One region of the Sediminibacillus dalangtanensis genome, then DNA from elsewhere that is predicted to be linked to it. Evidence: riboswitches for the same ligand, from Rfam matches in the RefSeq annotation. Region 1 holds a riboswitch; each other region holds the start of a gene.
What was found. Region 1 has a riboswitch for S-adenosylmethionine ahead of ERJ70_RS14125 (PLP-dependent aspartate aminotransferase family protein). Riboswitches for the same ligand answer to the same signal wherever they lie in the genome.

Region 1 (4,290 bases):
GTCCAACAATCGCCAATGTTTTTTGACGCTGTGTTTCTTTCCCGTCGGTTTCGACCCGTTCTGTCGGGGACTGCAATGCCCAGCGGATTACTCCCTCATCGTTGATGACGATTTCTGGTCCGCTCTCCTTTTGTTGCCCCGTCGCTTTTGCCAATGCTGCATCCAAATCGTTGATCAAATCTCTCACCGACTCGATCCCCACCGACAGCCGGACGAGCTCCGCTTTGACTCCGGTCCGTTCCAATTCCTCCGGTGACAGCTGCTGGTGGGTCGTGGAGGCCGGATGGATGATCAACGATTTGGCATCTCCGACATTGGCTAGATGCGACCATAAAGCCACATTGTTGATTAACTTGCGGCCTGCTTCTTTCCCGCCCTTAATGCCAAAATTGACGATTGAACCGTACCCGTGCTGCAAGGTTTCACTTGCTTGCTGGTGGGACGGATGCTCCTCCAATCCTGGATAGGACACCCATTCCACTGCCGGATGGTCCTTTAAGTAACGGGCAAGCTCCACCGCATTCTGGTTATGCCGTTCAACGCGCAGATGCAAAGTTTCCAGGCCTTGCAGCAGCAAAAAAGCGTTGAAAGGACTCAGCGAAGCTCCGAAATCACGCAGCAGCTGCACCCTTACTTTGGTGCTGAACGCCAATGTTCCGAAATCCACGGCATAGCGGATGCCATTGTAGCTCGGATCCGGGTCCGTAAACTGGGGGTATTTTTCCGAATTCCAATCAAATCTTCCACCATCGACGATCACCCCGCCAATCGAAGTGCCATGCCCTCCAATCCATTTGGTTGCCGAGTGAACGACAATATCTGCTCCAAGTGTGATTGGCTTGCAAACATGTGGTGTAGCAAAGGTGTTGTCAATGATCAGCGGCACCCCATGTTCATGGGCGATTCCCGCAACTTTTTCGACATCGAGCACGTGCAGACTGGGATTGCCGATGATTTCTCCATACACTGCTTTGGTTTTATCGGTAATCGCCGCGCGGAAATTTTCAGGATCGGTCGGATCGACAAAGTTTACCTTGATGCCATAACGCGGCAGGGTGGTCGAGAACAAATTGTACGTACCGCCATATAAGTTGGTGGCAGCTACAATTTCATCCCCTGCACTGGCCAGGTTAAGAATCGATAATGTGATAGCTGCCATACCGGAAGATACACCGACTGCCGCCACGCCTTCCTCCAACAAAGCCAGCCGTTTTTCAAAAACATCTACAGTCGGATTTCCCAAACGGGAATAAATGTTTCCCGGTTCATCGAGAGCGAACAACCGCTCTGCATGTTCTGTATCGTGGAACACATAGGAAGTAGTTTGATAGATTGGGACAGCTCGCGACCCTGTTGTCGGATCCGGGGACTGACCGCCGTGAAGTGATAACGTTTCTAAATCATAAGTATTTGCCATGTTTCTATTCCTCCTGTTAATTAACTTTTTATCAGCCAAAACAAAAAGCCCTCTTCATAAGAAGAGGACTGATCACACAATCTCTCCTCTTATCTACCAGGATTACTCCTGCAGGAATTAGCACCTTTCAAGTCAATTCGACTTGAAGGTTGCCGGGCTTCATCGGGCCAGTCCCTCAGCCTCTCTGGATAAGAGTCCATATTAAATTGTCTTGTCTTTGTGTATTAGTTTTCCAATCCCGATTTAATAATGCTTCCCCATTTTTCAAATTCGACCAGAAAACCGTCATGCCCGAAACTGGTATCAATCAACGTGTATTCTGCCTCTTTCCCATTCTGTTTCAACTGGTCGATGAACTGTTCCAGCGAACCCGGCGGAAACAGCAAATCCCCGCTGTAACCCAGCGCCGTTACCGGTGCTTCAATCCGGGAAGCGGCCTGTTGCCAACCGTCGCGACCACGCCCGATATCATGGGTATCCATCGCCTTCAACAAATACAAATAACTGTTGGCATCAAAACGTTTGGTCAGCTTTTTCCCCTGGTAATCAAGATAGGATTCGATTTCATAGGCAATTTCATCGTGGAAGTTCCCGGCAGGGGCACGCTGCTTCCTGGAAAAACGTTCATTGAACAAATCTCCCGATCGGTATGTGATCATCCCCACCATACGTGCCAGACTCAATCCACTCTCCGGTATGGTTCCTTCGGTATAATTGCCATTGTTCCAATTCGGGTCATGAAGAATGGCAAGCCTTGCGATATTGTTAAATGCAATCGCATAGTCGGTCAAGTACGGCGTGACAGCCAATGGGATCAAACGGTCCATTTTGTCAGGGTACATCACTCCCCACTCCAATACTTGCATCCCGCCGAGCGACCCGCCTATGACTGCGGTCAAATGGTCGATACCCAATTTTTCAAGTGCCATCTGTTGGGCACGGACCATATCGCGGACCGTTATAAACGGAAACTTGGCCTGGTAGGGCTCTCCTGTCCGAGGGTCTAGACTAAGCGGTCCGGTCGAACCATTGCAGCCGCCCAATACGTTGAATGAAATAACTTGGAACCGATCACTATCGATAAAGCCCCCAGGGGTGATCATTTCTGCCCAGTAGCCTGGCATATCCTGGTCACCAGCTGCATGTTGGCTGCCGGTCAATGCATGACAGACTAGGATTGCCGGTCCCTCGGCCAATCCAACCCGTTCGTAGGCAAGCTCAACCTCCTGGATCACGGTACCGGATTCCAACTCGAGTTCTCCTATGTTGACAGTACCGGTCTTCCTCTCAACAGCTGTTTTCACTTCCATACGACGGATCCACCACCTTTCTTGTTTTCAATTGATTTGCTCATTTCTCAATCCATTCGCCACAGCGAACCCATATGGATATTCTTTATCACTTTTCCAGTTGTTTGCCTCCCAGTTAACTGTCCAGGAAGGCAGGACAAAAGCGCAAGCGCCTGTTTAAAGGAGTACAGGCTAGAGTCGCCACGTCCTGTGGCAACGCCTGCATGACCCACATCGTTTGGGCCTCCGACAAGCTTAAGAATAGCCTCGGCTTGGCGCTTTTTGCCACACAGAGGGTGGGCTTAAGACCTCGAGGGGGTAAGCGCTGGAGCTGGATGTGGCTGGTTCAGCCAATAATGATCCACAGACAGTTAAATTTATAAATTTCCTACACAATAAAAAAATGCCTCTCCAGAAGATAGAGAGGCATTGGTTATCAATTCACTCCTTATCTTCCAAGCTTTCGCTCAGCAGGAATTAGCACCTTTTTAAGCCGTGGCTTAAAGGTTGCCGGGTTTCATCGGGCCAGTCCCTCCACCTCTCTGGATAAGTATTCGCAATATTCCGTTTTGATTGTAACCAGAATTCTAGCATGTAGCAGAAAACCTGTCAACAGGTTTTCTGCCTATTTCATTTTTTAAAATTATTATTAAGAAAAAATAAGAATAAACCGTTTATTTCCCGTTACTTGCGGGAAGATGTTAACTGTCGCGATAGGACGGGCCCGCCAGCGATATCGAAGTCAGAAGAAAGCAGACGAAATTACTTAAAAAGGTGGTTTTTCACTTGTTTTTTCACAGAAAAGAACTTCAGTATCATGCAAAACCAGAAAAGTCCGACCCACTCTTTGCCAAGCAGCTCCAGGAGATCTTAGGTGGACAATTCGGTGAAATGTCCGTAGCGATGCAGTATCTTTTCCAAGGCTTCAACACGCGCGGAAACGAAAAGTATAAAGACTTGATCATGGACACTGGTGCAGAAGAACTTGGCCACGTTGAAATGATTGCCACCATGGTTGCACGTTTACTGGATGGAGCGCCAATCAACGAACAGGAAAAAGCGGCTGAAGACCCTGTAATCGGCGCAATTATGGGCGGTATGAACCCGCATCACGCGATTGTTTCCGGACTCGGAGCCACTCCGGAAAATAGTGCAGGCGTCCCATGGAGTGCAGGATATATCATTGCCAGCGGCAACTTGATGGCAGACATGCGTGCCAATCTTAACGCTGAATCGCAAGGAAGACTGCAGGTTGCCCGACTTTATGAATTGACGGAAGACCGCGGTGTCAAAGACATGCTTTCCTTCCTGCTGGCCAGAGATACCATGCACCAAAACCAATGGATGGCAGCCCTGCAGGAATTAGAAGAAAAAGAGGGCGGCAAAATCACTCCTACCACCGTACCAGCAGAATGGGAAGCATTGGACTTCTCCCATAAACTGTATAACTTTTCTGAAGGAGAGGATAGTGCACGCGGTATTTGGGCTTCTGGCAATGCGCCTGACGGCCATGACTTTCAATATGAAAGCGAGCCAGTAGGCTTTGGAGGAAAACCGGAACTGAAACCAGCTCCTCCATATGTA
Region 2 (4,290 bases), 1.6 Mb from region 1:
TCTCGTACCTTCTTGGTTTGGAAGGCTTGGTGAACACTTGATAGACCTTTCTCAGCTTCTCTCCGCACGCAGAACAATCGTACTCATCAAACAAATACTTGGTTTTGTTAAAAAGACTGACCTCTACAGAAATATGCCTTTGCTGAATAAACGGACTGTATTTTTTCAAGCGGTCCTCCATGAGGAAATGCTGTGGCAATGGGTAATAAAACTCGTTGCAATTCTGGCAATATCGCTCATTAAGCCCAGCAGTATAAACGACTTCCAATTTACGGTTGAACAATAGGAAATACTCGGTTTGATTGCTGTTCCGCAGCTTATTTTGCATTTGCAAATCGTCTTTGGCGAGCACGCCCTCCGAAAAGCTCGAACAAACGCTGTAACGCAACCGACCCGACTGATACTTCCCGCCAAATCCCGGAAAAACGTAATGGTAGACAGCGATGTAGGAACCTTCTTTCTCTCTTTCCAGTGGAACAATCACTTTACGACACAAGTGGTCTTCAGCTTTGTTTTCCATCCACCACTTCCTGTATTCATGCTCTAGTTTATCTTTCAGCACAGTTTCGTCTCCGTTTTTTCCCCCCCATTGAACATGATTGCCACAGAGGAGCAACCCCACATAGGTTTTGCCCTCCTCTGGCCCTGTTTCCCGAAGGTGTTCCTTTAACTCAGGCAGCTGTAAATAATCAGCCGCCGTTTCTTTTACATCAGGAAAATCCAGATTGGAAATATACAAGGTTTGGATTGTTTGTTCAGTACATTCTCTGGCAGATGCTATTTTACGTCGATAATCTGAATTGTTTTGATATAGCCAGCGCTGCACTTGTTCGCTGTCCAGGCAGTCGTACTGCTGATTGACATCATCAACCCTATGTTGTATTTCTTCCTTACTCGGCGTCTGTATTATATCTTGCTCGTGTCCTATGTAAAATCGGACAGCTTTCAAGTTACTGACAATCTTCCCCAGGTTTTCCTGTATCACGGGTACCAGGCGACCATTCATCCCCGGGCCTTCCAGTTCAAAATCATCTTTCAGAAAAAGTTCGCCAAATGGTGTTCTGAAAGGAGGAAACACCTCCATTCCAGCAATGATAAGAAAATCGTCTTTAATTCCAAGCTTTCCTATACTTTCTGTAAAATCTCCGTTTCGAAAATCGATTACTTGCTTATGTAAGTTTTTCATGTCTGCTCTCCCGTATTTTAGACGCTTCGTTTTTGCCTATTTTACCATAACGGCCCTTATCACGTATTACCCAAAAATAAGGGCAAAGTTTTCATTAAAATCAAAAGATGTGATAAGATTCTTTCTAGTTAACGTATAATCAATCAAGCAAAAGGAGAATCACATGAGCGATTACAAGGTTTTGTTTTTAGACATTGATGGCACTATTCTGCGTCCTGATCATACAATCCAAGACTCCACCAGACAAGCAGTGCTGGAGGTCAAAGAAAAAGGTGTGGAGGTTTTCCTGGCAACTGGCCGTCCACTCCATGAAATCGCTGATATCGCCACGGAACTCGACATCCATTCCTTTATCGGTTATAACGGCGCTTTTGCCATCTACCGGGATGAAGTAATTGTCGATGAACCGCTGAAGGCTGATACGGTTCGAAAATTCACTGAAACGGCCAGCCGCCATGGACATGAAATGGTGCTTTATACAAGTGAAAAAAATTATTATACTTCGATGGAAGCCGATGTCGTCAAGCAGTTCATCGATGTATTTGAATTAAAGAAAAACGCCATATTCGGGCCAGAAGTGATCGATGAGATTTTGGGTGTTACCTTAATGAAGCTTTCGAAAACAGATACTACGCTTTACAAAGTAGAGGATGACATTGATTTTTCCCAAGTAAACGTAAGTGGACTGGACCATTGCTACGATGTCATAAGAGACAGTGTCAATAAAGGAAAAGCTGTGGCGAAGTTACTCGATAGACTGCAAATCCCGAAAGAAAGCGCGATCGCTTTCGGAGATGGCATGAATGACAAACAGTTAATGCAGGCAGTCGGCGAAGGATTTGCCATGGGGAATGCTCACCCTGATCTTTTCCAATATGCCAAGCATCGGACAACGACTGTAGAAGATTCCGGCATCTATAAAGGACTGCAAAGCTTGGGACTGCTAAATTAAGAAAAACGCGGGATGTCTCGCTCACCCCGGCAAGCTTAAGGACAGCCGAGGAAGGGATTATTCCCCACAGAGACAGAACTTCAAACTTAGAAGGCTAGATTCCAACTAACATATAAAAAAGGAGCGATCCGTCTGTTCTTAAAAATGACGGTCGCTCCTTTGTTTTATTTCATCCATTTTCAAACCTTATGGACGGACTTGACCCTTCCAACCTGTCCATCTTCCAAACGGACTTTGATTCCATGCGGATGTTCGCTTGAATTAGTGAGGATATCCCGCACAATCCCCCTGGTCAAATTTCCGGACCGCTGGTCTTTTTTCAGGACAATATCCACTGTATCACCCGGGTTTATGTTGCTGCGTTTTCTTCCATCCAACAAGGTCACTCCTTCCATCATTGCTGTTTGCATCTTACCATTAAAACCCCGGCGTTTCCATGAAAACCTTCTGTAATTTTTTGATTTTTACCAATTAAATTACATTGACAAACATTTATCAGCCAATTATGATAGAATCTATCTTACTTACAAATTACATAGCTAAAAATCTTATCCAGAGTGACCGAGGGAACAGGCCTGTCGACGTCACAGCAACCTTCCATGCGGAGTGGTGCTACCTCCTGCAGAATGGTGATTCATTCTGAAAGATAAGGATTGAATAGTTTTTCTTCCCTCTTTCTGAATGAAAGAGTTTTTTTATTTTTCGGACGATGTATGGGGTGAACAGGATGATTACAATTGAAAAGGTTAGTAAGGTATTTAAAACAAAAGCCGGCTTGGTGAACGGCGTTGACGATGTTTCCCTTGACATCAATAAAGGGGAAATCTACGGCATCGTCGGGTATAGCGGAGCCGGAAAAAGCACATTGCTCCGCTGTATGAATATTTTGGAGCGGCCGACTACCGGCAAAGTATGGATCGACGGAGTGGATTTGTTGAACTTATCCAGCAGGGAACTCCGGGTAGCAAGACAGTCGATCGGGATGATTTTCCAGGGGTTTTACCTGGTTTCATCTAAAACGGTCTTCGAGAATGTCACCTTTGCTTTAAAAGCTGCCGGGGTCCCCAAATCCAAACGGAAAAATCGCGTTTTGGAATTGCTTGAATTAGTCGGCTTACGTGAAAAAGCGAACGACTATCCCGCTCAACTTAGCGGTGGTCAAAAACAACGGGTGAGCATCGCCCGGGCCCTTGCAAACAATCCGAAGGTCCTGCTTTGTGATGAGGCGACTTCCGCTCTTGATCCGGGTACGACGAAGTCGATATTAAAGCTGCTGAAAAAAATCAATCAGGAGTTTGGCATTACGATTGTCATCATTACCCACGAAATGGAAGTTGTCAAAGAAATCTGCAATCGCTGTGCGGTCATGCAGGATGGACGCGTCATCGAAGAAGGATCTACCTATGAAATTTTCGCCAATCCGACCGAACCGCTCACCAAAGCATTCATTCAAACTGTCCTTAGCTTTGAACTGCCGGCCAAATTGTTGGAAAACTGCACCGGAACCTTGATGCGGCTCCAATTCCGCGGTGACATCGCCGGGGAAGCCGTTGTATCCGATATGTTGCAGTCTTTCCAGGTTCGGGGGAATATCTTGCATGGAAAAGTCGAATATATCGGTGAAACACCGCTCGGTATTTTCATTATGGAAATGACCGGTGAACAAACCGAAGTAGACAAAGCGATTGCTTACTTAAAAGAGCGCGTCAATCAGCTGGAGGTGATTCAGCATGCTTGATCGGATAATCGACATTTTGCCTGAGCTGAATACCGCTTTTTTTGAAACAATGCTGATGGTAGGAATAAGCTTGCTGGTGGCAATTGTTATCGGTTTGCCGATGGGGATTTTGCTTTATGTCACCGATAAAGGACTATTTCTGGAAAACAAATTTGTAAAACTGGTTGTCGGAATCATTGTTAATTTAATTCGATCGATACCATTTATTATTTTACTCGTTTTCCTGATTCCCTTTACCAAATGGCTGACCCACACAACCATCGGTCCACTGGCTGCATCGGTTTCCTTATCGGTGGCCGCCATTCCCTTTTATGCCCGTATTGTCGAATCGGCTGCCAGGGAAATCGATAAAGGTGTTGTCGAAGCTGCCGTTGCCGTCGGGGCTTCTCCGTGGATGATTATCAAAGACATCAT
Region 3 (4,290 bases), 110 kb from region 1:
AAAGATGCAGAAATACAGAAATAAAAAGAGCCTAGGACAAAAGAATCGTAACTAAAATGAAAACCGAACGATTTCACCATTCGTTCGGTTTTTTTGATGAGCAAAAAGCCTACCCTTCTCATAAAAAAAGTGCAATTTTCCACTCCGGCAAGGTACTTCGCTTTCAGCGGGCACGGCTTCAGCTAACTTGGCAAAGGATACCGTTTTGTCTAGTTCTGCCTATTGCCGTTACGGATAGAAAGCAAAGCAGCCTGGAAACCAGGAGATTTTTCGTCTTCTTCACTGTTTAGATACCTATCAGCCAATAGAAGAATACGGTTCATTCTTGCCTTGATCATGAGGAAATCAGAGCACAAAAACGTAGCGAAGTATCTTGCCGTAGCGATTCGAAGCACGCATCAAACAACAGGATAAAAAGAGAATATCCAAATATAACCGAACGAATTTGATTGGTATTTAGGATTCGTTCGTTTTTTTGCTTTGGTGGCCATGCTTTTGTCACGGCCTCTTTATTGCACATGCTTACGCTCCAACCAATGTGCCTTTCCTATTTGCAGGAATTACATAGTGGATGGCGAACTACTGTTAAAAGGGAGGCGGTAGATTTGTCAGAACAACTTTTGGTTGAGTGGAAACGACGCCTGGAAAATCGCGATGATTTGTCGCATCTGTATGAGCGAAAGAACTTGGGCATAATTGTGACCGTGGAGGATTACTCTGCTTGGGTAGAAATTCATTCTGGTATGGTTGAACTACATGCTGAACCGCAAAGCTCGTCTGCTGTATCTTTACGACTGGACGTAAAGAAGGACATAGCGGAGAAACTGTTTAACGGAGAGCGGAAGTTGACTGCGTTTCCTGCTGACCTTGCCTCCTGGAAGGGAAGGTACAGGGACTGTTTGCTCTTTGAAACACTACTTTACTTACCTTAATCAAGTTGTCTGCCCAGTGCTTCGACGATGGACAAAAAAGGGGCTTTGTCACCAAACTTATCCGCAATATTGCCCTGCTTGTCAATGATGACAGTAGTGGGAACTCCTTGACAGCGGTACATATCGTAAACGTTTGTCCCTTCATCGGCCAAGGTGGGCTGCTGCAGAAAATTCTTATGAAATGCCTCTGCTTCATCCGGCGAACGCTCTCTCCCGGTCACATTTATAGTCAGCATTTCTACATCCTTTTTATTGATGGTTTTATATAGCTGTTCCTTTTTGGGTAAATCTGCTGCACAGTCAGGGCACCAGGATGCCCAGAAGGTAAGCACGATAACCTTGCCTAGATCTTTTTTCAGTTGATAGGTCTTGTCCGAATTCAATATCGGAAGCTCAAAAATCGGGGCTTTCATCCCACCACTCCTTACTTCTCTGTATGTTATTCTCATTCATCATCCTATCATACCTGAAATTGGAAAACGATTATTGCACTTCTTATTAATGAATTAGCTTGACACCCTACTGTCCTGATGCTAAAATCCTATTTAGCGCTTAAGGAACGACCTAATTAAATATAGCAATCTCTTATCAAGAGAGGTGGAGGGACTGGCCCTTTGAAGCCCGGCAACCGTTAACCAGTTTACTGGTTAAAATGGTGCCAATTCCTGCGAAGCAACGAGCTTTGGCAGATGAGAGAACGTGAAAGTAGTATTACTGCGTCTTTCTGTTCTCTTGTGAACGGAAAGGCGTTTTTTAATGCCCGCTAAAGATATATTAGGTAGTTCGGCAAGTACTGCTGAGGAGGAAGAAAGTTGATCACAATTAAAGGCTTGAAAAAAGTTTATCCGGCCAAGCATCAGGATGTCCTCGCTGTCGATAATCTCAACTTGGAAGTAAGCAAAGGTGAAATATTCGGAGTGATCGGCTACAGCGGTGCTGGTAAAAGCACCTTCATCCGACTGCTTAATCGGCTGGAAGATCCGACTGAAGGACAAATCTATATTGATGGGAAAGAAATTTCCGCAATGAGAAAGCAACAGCTGCGTAAATCACGCCAGGAAATAGGAATGATTTTTCAACATTTCAACTTACTCTGGTCCCGTACCGTTCGTGACAATATTGCTTTTCCTCTGGAAATAGCAGGTATTCCGAAGGGAAAAAGGAGAGCCAGGGTAGATGAACTGATAGAATTAGTCGGACTTAAAGGAAGAGAGGATGCCTATCCTTCCCAATTAAGCGGGGGGCAAAAACAGCGGGTCGGTATTGCCAGAGCGTTGGCCAATAATCCAAAGGTGCTGTTATGTGATGAAGCCACATCGGCGCTTGACCCGGATACGACAGATGCCATTTTGCGGTTGCTTGTGGATATTAATGAAAAATTAGGATTAACCATTATTTTGATTACACACGAGATGCATGTCATTCGCAAGATTTGCCACCGAGTCGCTGTGATGGAGTCTGGCAGAGTAGCAGAGCAAGGCGATGTGTTGGATGTTTTTCTGCATCCGCAACAGCCGGTAACCAAGCGGTTTGTGGAGCAGGTCATGGGGGACAAGGATCAAGAAGAGTCGCTCCATTTACTGGAAAATTATCAGAGCGGGAAAGTCGCCAGGCTTCATTTTGTTGGGGAAACAACCAATCAGGCGTTGATAAGCCAGGTGTCAAAGCAGTTTGATGTGGCTGTCAATATTCTTCAGGGTAAAATAACTCAAACACAAAAAGGGGCATATGGAACCTTGTTTGTCCATATGGATGGCTCTGACGAGGAGATAGCAAGAGCGATTGCCTTTATTAAAACTACCTCTGTTGAAGTGGAGGTGGATGCAGATGCTGAGTGAACTTTTTCCAAACGTGAAAATGGAGGATATTTGGACAGCGATCGGTGAAACATTCTATATGACATTGATATCTCTCGCAGGAACGGTCGTTCTGGGAATCTTGCTGGGACTTCTGTTATTTCTTACAGCCAAAGGTGGTTTGTGGCAGAATAAAATACTGAACTTCCTGGCTGCGGGACTAGTTAATATTTTTCGGGCAATTCCTTTTATTATTTTAATTTTATTGCTTTTCCCGTTCACGGATTTTCTTATCGGCACGATTCGTGGTCCGAAAGCGGCTTTGCCCGCATTGATTATCGGTTCTGCACCGTTCTATGCAAGGTTGGTGGAAATCGGCCTGAAGGAAGTAGATAAAGGTGTAGTGGAAGCTGCAAAAGCGATGGGAGCAAAAACGCACACGATCATTTTCAAGGTTCTGATTCCGGAATCAATACCTGCTCTGGTATCCGGGATTACCGTAACAGCAATTGCTTTAATCGGTTATACGGCTGTTGCCGGAGTGATTGGCGCCGGGGGACTTGGGGACTTTGCGTACTTTTACGGTTTTCAACGGCACGATTTTGACGTGGTGTTTGTCTGTACCGTATTAATCGTAATAATTGTATTTATTTTTCAATTTATCGGCGATTATATCGCAAATAAATTAGATAAAAGATAAGGCAATTTCCATTATACAGTTATCCTGTAGCGGAACGTAGCAATACCGCAGGTGGAAATGGTCAAAATTATAACCAAAAAAGGAGAAATGAACTCATGAAAAAGTACTTATTTTTGTTACTAACTGCTGCAATCCTTGCAGTGTTGGCTGCTTGCGGCAGCTCGGATGAAGGTGAATCGGGTGAAAGTACATCTGGTGAGGGAAGCGAAACAGCAGAAATCAAAGTAGGGGCATCCAGTACGCCTCACGCAGAAATATTGGAACAAGCAAAACCATTGCTGGAAGAGCAAGGTGTTACCCTTACGATTGAAGAATACCAGGACTATGTCTTACCTAACCAGGATTTAGAGGATGGCGAAATCGATGCCAACTATTTTCAGCATAAGCCATATTTGCAAGATCAGATTAACGAATTCGGATATGACTTTGTCAGCCTAGGCGGTGTTCATGTCGAGCCGATGGGTGTATACTCCAAGAACATCTCCAGCATCGATGAGATACCAGAAGGAACAGAAGTGATCATCAGCCGTTCTGTAGCCGACCATGGACGTATTCTCAGCCTGTTTGAAGCAAACGGCTTGATTAAACTGGATGAAAGTGTAGACAAAGTTAGTGCCACAACGGACGACATTGTGGAAAATCCAAAGAATTTGACTTTTTCACCGGACGTGGATGCTGCTACGCTACCTGAAATGTATGAGTCAGAAGAAGATACACTAGTTGCGATCAACACCAATTATGCATTAGAAGCGGGCTTAGTACCAACGGAAGATGCCATTTTTATGGAAGGCGAAGAGTCTCCATATGTCAATCAGGTAGTAGTCCGTTCAGAGGATAAAGATAATGAAGCACTAAATAAGCT
Region 4 (4,290 bases), 900 kb from region 1:
AGGACTGGGTATTGGAAGAAGGACAGCTTTTAGAAAAAGAAGACTTTCTTTCGGTGTACCAGCAATTACAGGAAGAGGACGCATCCTCTGATGACCCTTATTATGACTTTGTACGCGAAGAGGAACTGCTCCGTCAAAAGGTGATTGACGATAACTTCCAGCCGTTGCGCCAAAAAATAAAGCGCCGGCGCTTCTTTCATGCGGAAAAAACTTTTCACAAGCTGTTTGATGCTGAGTTAGTAGTCGATGGAGTAAAGCTTCCGGAAAATTGGCCGGCAATTTGCCGGCAATCACTGGAGTTACTGGAGCAAAGAAAATTAACCTGGGAAGAAGCTGCACCATACTTATACTTTTATAATCGACTGGTCGGCTTTCAGGTGAATCGGTCCATCAGGCATTTATTCATCGACGAAGCCCAGGATTACTCCCCGTTCCAGTTTGCTTATTTCCAAGAGGTTTTCCCTCTTAGCAGGATGACGCTTTTAGGGGATTACAACCAAGCGATTTATGCGCATGCCTCCACGGAAGAAACCCTGCTTTCTTCTGAATTGGAAGCAAAGCACGAACGGATCACCCTGACAAGAAGTTATCGTTCCACGAGGCAAATTGTGGAGTTTACCAAAGCCTTTATGCCAGGCGGCGATGTCATTGAGCCGTTCAACCGGGAAGGTTCAAAGCCATTGTTAACCCAAGTACCTGATAAACAAAAGTTAAAACAGCAACTACTGCAGACAATAAAAGGCTATACCGCTGCAAATCACCAAACGATCGCTGTCATATGCAAAACGATGGAGGAGAGCCGGGAGGCGTATCAATTATTACGCGAGGAAACAGAAGCAAAGCTGATGGATGAAGAAACGCACACCTTTCAAAAAGGGCTGCTTGTGATACCTGCTTATCTGGCAAAAGGAATTGAGTTTGATGCGGCGATTATCTATAATGCTTCCGCTGCTCAATATTACCGGGAACTGGAGCGGAATTTGCTTTACACGGCATGTACGAGGGCGATGCATGAACTGGCTGTGTTCTCGATCGGTCCAGTGTCCGCCTTTTTGCAACAGCTACCGGAAGACTTGTATGACAGGGCTTAGGCAAGAGAAATCTAACCATTTCCGTCCGAATTGGGCGTCAGCCAAAACAAGCACACTTTTCCTAGACTTTATTGTTTCGTCTTGAGAGTTGATAGAAACTATGCAGTAACTTTAATGGGAAGCTCCGTTGCCTATTCAAAAAGCGTGTTACCCACCGCTTCGGTAGCATACTTCGCTTTCCGCGGACACGGCTTCAGCTAACTTGGTAAAGAAAACCGCTTTACCAAGTGGATCTTCAGCTCGCGCTGTTCCCGCTGGAGTCTTCGTATGCTACCTGCGCTAAGAAGTTTGCTGATTATCGCAGGCATTAAACCTCTTAATAAAACGCTTGTGAGGATATGTACGTCTTTTCCTCTTCTCTCGGTCTTTCTGCTTGTTTTCCTAGAAATGTCTTTTGATAAGATGTTTCATGCTATTGAATGAAGAAAAATATGTCTAGTATACTCGCTTAAAAACAGGAAGCTATTCCTAGCTGAGGAAATACCCGGAGACTCCTGCGGGAGCAAAGGCCTCGGAGAGATCCCGCAGAGCGTTAGCTCGAGGAAGCTCACCAGCCGCCCGCGGAAAGCGTAGGGTATTTCCTCAGCGCTGTTCTCCAACCTAAATAAAGGCCGGATGTCAGGAAGACACATTCAAGTTAATTCACAGTTTATAGGTTTTATGAAAAACAAAATCAATGTAATTAGGGAAATCAACCAGTTGCAATTAACCCGAGTTATTTGATAAGATTACTTCAACCGAATAACGATTCTTATGAAGAGAGGCGGAGGGAAAGGCCCGATGAAGCCCGGCAACCCACTGATAATTCAGGAAGGTGCCAAATCCTGCAGAGTAAATGTACTCTGAGAGATAAGAAGCAGATTGACAAAAAAGCCTTCTTCCTCTCCGGGAGAAGGCTTTTTTATAACACTCGGTTTCGACTAAGGTCTTATTCGGAAACAAAAAATCATTAGTATTCAGGCAGGGGAGAGATAACATGAAGTATGGATTTTGGCTGCCGATTTTCGGCGGATGGTTGCGAAACGTAGAGGATGAACAGATGCCCCCAACCTTTGATTATGCCAAACAAGTGATTCAGTCAGCAGAAAAATGGGGCTATGATACCACGCTGATTGCTGAGTTATATTTAAACGACATAAAAGGAATCGATGCCGATTCCCTGGAAGCATGGTCGACAGCAGCCGGACTGGCAGCAGTGACGGAAAAAATTGAAATCATGACCGCGGTACGTCCCGGGTTCCACAATCCTGCTGTAGCAGCAAAAATGGCAGCGAACATTGATCATATCAGTAACGGCCGGTTCACACTGAACGTTGTCTCAGCGTGGTGGGAAGAAGAAGCGAAACAATATGGTGGAGCGTTTACCGCTCACGATGAGCGGTATGACCGGACAGAAGAATTTCTGGATGTGTTAAAAGGGATGTGGCAGGAAGAGACATTCTCTTACCATGGCAACTATTATGAAGTGAACAATGCCAAGCTGGCTCCCAAGCCGGTTCAAAAACCTTATCCGACTGTGTATGCGGGAGGCGAAAGCGACCGTGGCAAACAGGCGATTGTCGATTCCTGTGACGCTTATGTCATGCACGGAGGCACGGTCGATGAAATTGCAAGCAAGATAGCGGAAATGAAGGTTCGGCGGGAAGAAGCCGGCCAGCCAGCATTCCACTCGTTTGGTATGGCGGCTTATGTAATTTGCCGAGACACTGAGGAAGAAGCACTGGAAGAATGGAGACGAATTACCGATGTGAAGGATACGGCTGGATATGCCGGTTACCAGGATTTTATCAGCAAGTCACAGCTGGAGCAGCAGGTGAAACGGAACGATTACTCGGTTTCGAATCGGGGTCTTCGTCCAAATTTAATTGGTACACCGGAACAAATTGCGGAACGGATCGCGGCATATGAAGAAGCAGGATTGGATTTACTGTTATTGCAGTTTTCCCCGCAACTTGAAGAGATGAAACGTTTTTCAGAACAAGTGATGCCGCTTGTGGAGGAAAAAAGACGCCAGTTATTTAAATAAAAAGACGCCAGTTATTTAAATAACTTGAAACGAAACCACACCAAGGAGAGGAGACGGCAGAATGAGCAAAGTATATGTAATCCATGAAAACAGTGAGTGGACCGAACACCTGACCAAACGATTGGAGGAGCTGGAGGTTCCTTATGAAGAATGGTTTTTAGACCAGGGGATGGTCGATTTAACAGAAGAACCACCCGAAGGGATCTTTTATAGCCGGATTAGTGCTTCATCCCATACAAGAGATCATCGATATGCCCCTGAATTGACGGAGGCGGTTTTAGCATGGCTGGAGCGACACGGGCGCACGGTGATCAATGGCAGCAGTGCACTTCGACTTGAATTGAGCAAGGTCAATCAGTATATGGCGTTGAATGAAGCGGGAATCCGTACTCCGAAAACGCTGGCAGCTGTCGGCAAGGAGCAGATTGTGGATGCGGCTGAAAAACTCAATGCAGCATCATTCATCACGAAACACAACAGGGCAGGAAAAGGGTTGGGAGTTCAGTTGTTCCATACCATCGACGGATTGAAGGAGTACTTGGATGGCCCCGATTTTGATGAGCCGGTCGATGGCATCACCCTTGTTCAGGAATATATACAGGCACCCGAGCCATATATTACCCGCTGTGAATTCATCGACGGAAAGTTTCTATACGCTGTTCAGGTCGATACGTCGGAAGGATTCGAATTATGTCCTGCAGATGCCTGCACAATCGATGACTTGTTCTGCCCAGTGGGAGAACAACCGGAGGATCAATCAAAGTTCCGCATTGTGGAGAATTTCAACGAGCCGATTATTGAAAAGTATGAACAATTCCTGGCGGACAATGGTATCCGGGTGGCAGGGATTGAGTTCATTTTCAATCAAGATGGAGAGCTTTTCACTTATGACGTCAATACAAACACCAATTATAATTCCGAAGCAGAAGCCAAAGCAGACAAGTATGGCATGCTGGAAATGGCAAGGTTTTTGAAGCGGGAGTTGGAAGCAGTGCAACAGAAAAACGCTGTTTCTATCTAAATAGCAGCATGAATTGGTTATATTCCACCCAGGGGTGTTTTCTTGCATCTATCTTTATGATTATAAACAGGCGGGAGAAGGCTTTGGCTGAATGCTACGGCTCATCCATTCTGATTTGAGAAATTTTGCCAGGATGAATAATCTTTAAAGAC

Region 2: another riboswitch for S-adenosylmethionine. It lies ahead of ERJ70_RS06430 (methionine ABC transporter ATP-binding protein); the one in region 1 lies ahead of ERJ70_RS14125 (PLP-dependent aspartate aminotransferase family protein).
Region 3: another riboswitch for S-adenosylmethionine. It lies ahead of ERJ70_RS13580 (methionine ABC transporter ATP-binding protein); the one in region 1 lies ahead of ERJ70_RS14125 (PLP-dependent aspartate aminotransferase family protein).
Region 4: another riboswitch for S-adenosylmethionine. It lies ahead of ERJ70_RS18160 (LLM class flavin-dependent oxidoreductase); the one in region 1 lies ahead of ERJ70_RS14125 (PLP-dependent aspartate aminotransferase family protein).

What each region holds. Positions count from the first base shown of each region.
Region 1 is NZ_CP046956.1:2,811,952-2,816,241, forward strand. It holds gene ERJ70_RS14125 (PLP-dependent aspartate aminotransferase family protein) at 1-1,417, opposite strand, end outside; SAM riboswitch class I at 1,504-1,612, opposite strand; gene metX (homoserine O-acetyltransferase MetX) at 1,642-2,727, opposite strand; SAM riboswitch class I at 3,152-3,259, opposite strand; gene ERJ70_RS14135 (manganese catalase) at 3,493-4,290, shown strand, end outside.
Region 2 is NZ_CP046956.1:1,260,874-1,265,163, reverse strand. It holds gene ERJ70_RS06445 (hypothetical protein) at 1-1,186, opposite strand, end outside; gene ERJ70_RS06440 (HAD family hydrolase) at 1,350-2,138, shown strand; gene ERJ70_RS06435 (YwbE family protein) at 2,318-2,515, opposite strand; SAM riboswitch class I at 2,684-2,791, shown strand; gene ERJ70_RS06430 (methionine ABC transporter ATP-binding protein) at 2,866-3,876, shown strand; gene ERJ70_RS06425 (methionine ABC transporter permease) at 3,869-4,290, shown strand, end outside.
Region 3 is NZ_CP046956.1:2,700,382-2,704,671, reverse strand. It holds gene ERJ70_RS13595 (thioredoxin family protein) at 1-55, shown strand, start outside; gene ERJ70_RS13590 (hypothetical protein) at 606-932, shown strand; gene ERJ70_RS13585 (TlpA family protein disulfide reductase) at 929-1,345, opposite strand; SAM riboswitch class I at 1,515-1,628, shown strand; gene ERJ70_RS13580 (methionine ABC transporter ATP-binding protein) at 1,745-2,770, shown strand; gene ERJ70_RS13575 (methionine ABC transporter permease) at 2,760-3,428, shown strand; gene ERJ70_RS13570 (MetQ/NlpA family ABC transporter substrate-binding protein) at 3,524-4,290, shown strand, end outside.
Region 4 is NZ_CP046956.1:3,715,803-3,720,092, reverse strand. It holds gene helD (RNA polymerase recycling motor HelD) at 1-1,091, shown strand, start outside; SAM riboswitch class I at 1,840-1,947, shown strand; gene ERJ70_RS18160 (LLM class flavin-dependent oxidoreductase) at 2,068-3,117, shown strand; gene ERJ70_RS18155 (ATP-grasp domain-containing protein) at 3,179-4,138, shown strand.